One region of the Sphingomonas sp. G-3-2-10 genome, then DNA from elsewhere that is predicted to be linked to it. Evidence: riboswitches for the same ligand, from Rfam matches in the RefSeq annotation. Region 1 holds a riboswitch; the other holds the start of a gene.
What was found. A riboswitch is a leader RNA that binds a small molecule or an ion and turns the genes downstream of it on or off. The one in region 1 is predicted to bind cobalamin.
Positions count from the first base shown of each region.

Region 2: linked by a shared signal. The riboswitch ahead of metE (5-methyltetrahydropteroyltriglutamate--homocysteine S-methyltransferase) and the one ahead of HHL13_RS11930 (TonB-dependent receptor) in region 1 are both predicted to bind cobalamin.

Region 1 is NZ_JABBFY010000001.1:2,368,381-2,371,785, reverse strand. It holds gene HHL13_RS22730 (enoyl-CoA hydratase/isomerase family protein) at 1-893, opposite strand, end outside; cobalamin riboswitch at 1,085-1,273, shown strand; gene HHL13_RS11930 (TonB-dependent receptor) at 1,387-3,231, shown strand; gene HHL13_RS11925 (ABC transporter substrate-binding protein) at 3,231-3,405, shown strand, end outside.
Region 2 is NZ_JABBFY010000001.1:660,614-664,018, forward strand. It holds gene metE (5-methyltetrahydropteroyltriglutamate--homocysteine S-methyltransferase) at 1-2,151, opposite strand, end outside; cobalamin riboswitch at 2,262-2,464, opposite strand; gene HHL13_RS03345 (metalloregulator ArsR/SmtB family transcription factor) at 2,589-2,918, shown strand; gene HHL13_RS03350 (SRPBCC domain-containing protein) at 2,915-3,322, shown strand; gene HHL13_RS22435 (hypothetical protein) at 3,334-3,405, shown strand, end outside.

The DNA.
Region 1 (3,405 bases):
ATTCTCAGTTCGGGCAACTGGAAGAAGGCGTCGGGCCGGGCGATGCGGCGCGCGGCCGCCGCCGGGATTTCGATCCCCGAGCCGATACAGGCGCCGTGGAGCACCGCTTCGGCGCGCGAGCCGAGCTCGGCGATCAGCCGCGCGTTCGACCGGGCGGTGCGGATGGCGTGCGCAAGGGCAAGGTCGCTGGCGGTGCCGAACTCGGCCAGATCGCCGCCCGTCGAGAAACAGGCGCCAGCGCCCCGCAGTTGCAGATCGGGTTGGCTCGGATCGTCAAGGGCTGCAGCCAGCGCCTCGAACAGCGCGTCGCGCATGCCGGCGCAGATGGGGTTGCGCGTGGACGGCCGGGACAGCGTGATCGTCACGCGCCGATCCTCGCGCGCGATCTGGAGGAAGGGCTCTCCGGTATCGGGTGCCTTCCGGCCGTCGGCTGGTCGCGCGCTCAGCCAGGCGCGGAACTCGCCGCCGCCCAGCAGCGTGGAATAAGCGAAGGATTCGATCACGAGCGCATCGCCGATCGGAAGCGCGCCGGTGGTTCGCAGGACGCGGATCAGGCTGGCTGAGGCGATCGGCGCGGCGGTTGCGATCGCACGCATGGCTTCGATCCGCTGCTCAAGGCGTGATTGCGGAACCGGAACCCACGGCGCGGGCGCGCCGGTCGAGGCTGTCAGCAGGACATCGAAATGACCGGCATCGACCGGTGGCAAGGTTCCAGCGAAATCGATCCCTGCGACGATGGCCTGCGTGCTGACCGAAAGGGTCGCGGCGTCGCTTGCGGCCGAGGGGCGGGACAGGTCGAGCAGCACGAAGGCGTGATCGCCCAGCGGCGAGAAGGCTTCGGCCTCGAGGTGATCGGGTGGCCGGTGCATGGATTCGTTCGCACGCGTCGCCACCGGTCTGCCGTCTCCGTTACGGGCGTGATCCTCACGCCGCTGATACCTTGGCGACCGTAGCATAGCGCCCGGCAGCTTGCCCGTATCGTTAGGAGGAAGCGCCCCGGCGATCCATCGCCGCTTTCTCCGTGCCGTTGCGAAGTGAGCGGCACGGATTTTTCTGCACTTGCGAAGGCGGTATCGCTGCCGCTAAACGCCGCCGCGTGATTGGTGTCCCCTGCGAAGGGGATGAAAAGGGAACCCGGTTCGAATCCGGGGCTGCCCCCGCAACTGTAACCGGAGAGCCGGCGCGTCAAAGTCCACTGGGAAATATCCCGGGAAGGCGGCGCGCCAGCGATGACCCGGGAGCCAGGAGACCTGCCAGTCGCAGTCGATTCCTTTGCGCGGGCGGGGTGCACCGGGCGAACGGGGGGAGAAACCCCTGTGTGAGCGACACCGTAACGGGGTCGCCGCGCGTCATTCGCGAGACGGCCCGCAAAAGGGGTGTCATGTGATGACCAACTTCAAGATCCTGCTGTTCGCCGGCGCGGCGATGCTGCCCGCCATTCCCGCATTCGCTCAGGCCGAAGAGAAGGACGACATCGTCGTGCTCGGCGCCGGTGTCGAGCAGGCCAGCGACGAGAGCGGCCGTGCGATCACCACGATCGACCGCGCTGAGCTGGAGACGCGCCAGACGACGGTCGTCTCCGATCTGCTGGCGACTCTCCCCGGCGTGGGCGTGACTCGCAACGGCGGCATCGGCACCATCTCGACGGTTCGTATCCGCGGCGCGGAAGGCGAGCAGACGCTCGTCCTCATCGATGGCGTGCGCGTCAACGATCCCTCCTCGCCCGGCGGTGCGTTCGATTTCGCCAACCTGCTGGCCGGTCCGGTCGATCGCGTCGAAGTGCTGCGCGGCCCGAATTCGGTCGCATGGGGCAGCCAAGCGGTCGGCGGCGTCGTCAACATCGTTACTGCGCAGACCCGCGAAGGCTTCGGCGCTCGCGCCAATGCCGAATATGGCTCGCTGAACCAGATCTCGCTGAACGGCGGTATCTCGGGCGGCAACGAGACGTTCGAAGCGGCGATCACCGGCGGCTATTTCGACACAGACGGCATCTCGGCCGCTGCCAACGGCATCGAGGCCGACGGCTATCGCCAATATGGCGCGACCGGCAAGCTGAAGATCAACTTCGCGCCAGGTTTCGCGTTCGACGTCCGCGGCTATTTCTCGGACAGCCGTGCCGACCTCGATGGCTTCCCGGCGCCGAACTACACGCTGGCCGACACGCCCGAATATTCGACCAGCAAGGAAGTCTATGGCTATGCCGGCCTGACCGCCGATCTGCTCGACGGACGCTTCCACAACAGCCTGAACGTCACAATCGCCGATATCGATCGCGACAATTACGATCCGACCTTCGGCAGCGCACCGTCCTTCTTCGGACGCGGTAATAGCGAGCGCTATGCCTATCAGGGCGATTTCCGTGTGATCGATCAGGTCCGCCTCGTGTTCGGCGCGGAACAGGAAGACAGCAGCTTTACCGATGGCGGCCCGAAGTACGAGCAGGGCATCACCAGCTTCTATGGCGAAGCGATCGTTTCCCCGATCGAGCAGGTCACGCTGACCGCCGGCCTGCGCAACGACGATCATTCGGGCTTTGGCAGCCACACCAGCTTCGGCGCCAGCGCCGCGGTTCGCCCGTTCGAAGGCACGGTGCTGCGCGCAAGCTATGGCGAAGGCTTCAAGGCGCCGACGCTGTACCAGCGCTTCAGCTTCTACGGCACGTCGGGCCTTCAGCCCGAAACCGCGAAGAGCTATGAATTCGGCGCGCAGCAGACGCTGGGTCCGGTGACGATCGGCGCGACCTGGTTCCACCGCGATACAGTGAACCAGATCGATTTCGATCTGGGCACCTTCACCTATCAGAACATCGCGAAGACTCGCGGCGAGGGCATCGAACTCGAACTGATGGCGAAGCCGGTCGCCGGCCTCACTCTGCGCGGCGCATTCACGCATCTCGATGCGGAAAACCGCTCGCCGGGCGCGAACCTCGGCAAGGACCTTGCCCGCCGCCCGAAGGATTCGGGCAGCTTCTCGGCCGACTACAAGTTCGATTTCGGGCTCAGCCTGGGCGGCACCGTGCTGGTCGTGGGCGAGAGTTTCGACAATCTGGCGAATACCGTTCGTCTCGACGGCTATGCCCTGGTCGGCCTGCGTGCGGAATTTCCGGTTACCGATCAGGTCGTGCTTTATGGCCGCGTGGATAACGTCTTCGACGAAACGTATCAGACGGTCGCCGGTTACGGCACCTATGGGCGCACGGCCTATGCCGGCGTACGGCTGAAGCTCGACTGATGGCCCTTCCGTTCACCACGAACGGATTCTGCTGGAGCGCCGCCGCGCTGCTGCTTTTCGCATTGAGCAGTTGCGCGGCGCCTCCCACGGCAGGCGGCGGGGGCATCGTTTCGATCAACCCGTGCGGGGATGCCATGTTGGTCGAACTCGCGCCTGACCGGATCGCGTCGATCA
Region 2 (3,405 bases), 1.7 Mb from region 1:
CATCAGCTCGACCATTTCCGGCTCGCCCGGCACGCGCGGGGCGTGGATGTCGTACACGCCCGGCCCGATCGCGGCGGGATAGGCGAAGGCGGCGAAGCCTTCGAGCAACTCCATCTGCGACCGCGCCGTCTCGATCGAGATCACATCGGCATCCATCGCGCCGATCGACGGCAGGATGTCGTTGAACTCCGAATAGCACATATGGGTGTGGATCTGCGTCCCGTCGCGCACCCCGGCGGCGGACAGGCGGAAGCAATCGACTGCCCAGTCGAGATAATGCTGCCAGTCGCCCCGGCGCAGCGGCAGACCCTCGCGCAGCGCGGCTTCGTCGATCTGGATCGCTTCGCAACCGGCGGTTTCGAGATCGAGGACTTCATCGCGAATGGCGAGGGCGATCTGCTGGCAGCTGACCGATCGCGGCTGATCGTCGCGGACGAACGACCAGTTCAGGATCGTCACCGGGCCGGTGAGCATCCCCTTGACCGGCAAATTGGTCAGGCTCTGGGCATAGCGCCACCATTCGACCGTCATCGCTACCGGGCGCGACACATCGCCATAGAGGATCGGCGGACGGACGCAGCGCGAGCCATAGGACTGGACCCAGCCGTTCACGGTGAAGGCGAAGCCCGAAAGCTGCTCGCCGAAATATTGCACCATGTCGTTCCGCTCGAACTCGCCATGAACGAGCATGTCGAGCCCGACTTCCTCCTGCCAGGCGATCGCGCGCTTGGTCTCTTCCTGGAGGAAACGGTAATAGGATGCCGCGTCGAGATTGCCGCGATTATGCTCTGCGCGCGCGTTGCGCACCTCGGCGGTCTGCGGGAACGATCCGATCGTGGTGGTTGGGAACAGCGGCAGCTTGAGCAGATCCGCCTGCGCCTGCGCGCGAACCGGATAGTCCGAACGCCGGTTGCGCATCGCGGGCGAGGCGCTGGCGACGCGGCTGGCAACCAGCGCGTCATGAATGCGGATCGAGGATTTGCGGGTCTTCGCCGCATGGCTTGACGCGGCCAGTTCCTGAGCGACCGCGGCGCGCCCTTCGTTGAGCGCGCGCTTCAGCGTCGCCAGTTCGTCGATCTTCTGCACCGCGAAGGCCAGCCATTGCTTCACTTCGGCGTCGAGCTTGCTCTCCAGCGCGAGATCGACCGGCACATGGAGCAGCGAGCAGGATGGGGCGAGGACCAGGTCTCGCGTCGCCGCGATCGGCTCGATCCGGTCGAGGATCGCTTCCAGGTCGGCGCGCCACACATTGCGGCCATCGATCACGCCGAGCGAGAGCAGCAGCGACTTCGGCGCAACCTTGAGCAGCGGATCGAGCTGTTCGGGTGCGCGGATCAGATCGACGTGCAGCCCGGCCACCGGCAACGCTGCCGCGAAACCGAGATTGTCCTGCAACGCCCCGAAATAGGTGGCGAGCATCAGCTTCACGCCGCAGCGGGTGAGCTTGGCATAAGCGCGGGTCAGTGCCTTGCGTTGCTTGTCGTCGAGATCGAGTGCCAGCACCGGCTCGTCGATCTGGACCCATTCGGCGCCGGCCTGTCCCAGATGGCCGAGGATCACGGTGTAGAGCGCGAGGACTTCATCGAGGAAGTCGAACGGATCGACGTCGCGGCCTTTGGCGAGGCTCAGCCAGGTGACCGGGCCGAGCAGCACCGGGCGCGTTTCGAACCCCTGCGCCTTGGCCTCGCGATATTCGTCCACGATCTTCAGGCGGTTGAGCGCGAGCTTCTGACCCGCGGCCAGCTCGGGCACCATATAGTGATAGTTGGTGTCGAACCATTTGGTCATCTCGCACGCGGTCAGGCTGTGGCCGTGCGCGCAGCTTTCATTCGACCCGCCGGTCGTGCCACGTGCCATCGCGAAATAGGTGGCGAGGCTTGCTTCGCCGTCGGCCGCGCCATAGCGGTCGGGGATCGCGCCCAGCATCACGCTGGTGTCGAGCACATGGTCGTACAGCGAGAAATCGTTCGACGGCAGCCAGTCGGCGCCCAGCGCCTTTTGCCGCGCCCATGCGGCGGTGCGCAGCCCGGCGGCGGCTTCGAGCAATTCGGCTTCGGACGATTTGCCCGACCAGTGGTTTTCGAGTGCGAACTTCAGTTCGCGGCGTGGGCCGATGCGCGGAAAGCCGAGCGTGGCAACGGTGACGGTCATTGTCTTCATACCCCGATGAAAGGCGGGGCAGCGGACCGGTCACAGGCAGGCGCACGACAGGCATGGCCCGGCCGCGGCATACGAGCGGCCAGACCGGACACCCCGCCGGTGGACGTTATCGCGTCGGAGGCAGGTCTCCTGGCTCGCGGGTCGTCACGTCGGCCTGGCCTTCCCGGCGGATCGCTCCGCCAGTGACACTTTATGGCCGCCGCTCGCCGCTTACAGTTGCGGGGGCAGCGCCGGCATCGCACCGGCTTCCCGTCTTAGCTCCGTGTGGCGAACCGCACGGAGAACCTCGACCTTCTAAGCATCACAGCTGTCCGCTCCGCCGTCAAGCATGATATAAAGAATTCTTTATATGAAGGTTCCCGGGATGCGGAGTTGACCCACGTATAACTCCGTGGTTATGGGAATATCCATAACCCGTGAGTTATCGAATGCAGATACAGACCGATTCCGACACGCTGTTCCGAACGCTCGCCGATCCGACCCGGCGGGCGCTGTTCGAGCGGCTGTGCCGCGAGGGCGAGCGGACCGTGGGGGCGCTCACCGCGCAATCGGGCGTGTCGCAGCCCGCGGTGTCGAAGCATCTCGGGGTGCTGAAACAGGCCGGGCTGGTGCGTGATCGTCAGGCTGGGCGGCAGACCCATTATAGTGCGCAGCTCGAGGCGCTGGCGCCGCTGACCGACTGGACTGCCCGCATGACCGGTTTCTGGGAAGGGCGGTTCGATGCGCTGGAAGACTTGCTGAAGAGGATGGACCAATGAACGCCGCCGTCGAAACCCGCACGGTCACCGTCGAGCGCGATCTGCCTTTCCCGGCCGAGCGCATCTGGCGCGCGCTGACCCAGCCGCATCTGATCGCGGAATGGCTGATGGAAAGCGAGTTCAGCCCGGTGCTCGACCATCGTTTCAGCTTCAGCGCCGAATGGGGCGAAGTCCATTGCCGGGTTCTGGAGATCGAAACCGGCCGGTCGTTGTCCTACACGTGGGACGGCCTCGGTCTCGAAAGCGTGGTCACCTGGACGCTGACACCGACCGATACGGGCGCGACGCTGCGCATGGAGCAGACCGGATTCCGCCCCGATCAGCTTCAGGCCTATCATGGCGCCAAGGCCGGCTGGCCGCGCTTCCTGAACAAGCTCGAAGCGCTGCTGGCGCGGATCGATTGAGGAGAGATTCGATGAGCAAGTGGATCCGGCAATTCCATCGCTGGACGTCGATCGCCTTCACCCTTGGCGTGATCGCCTACATC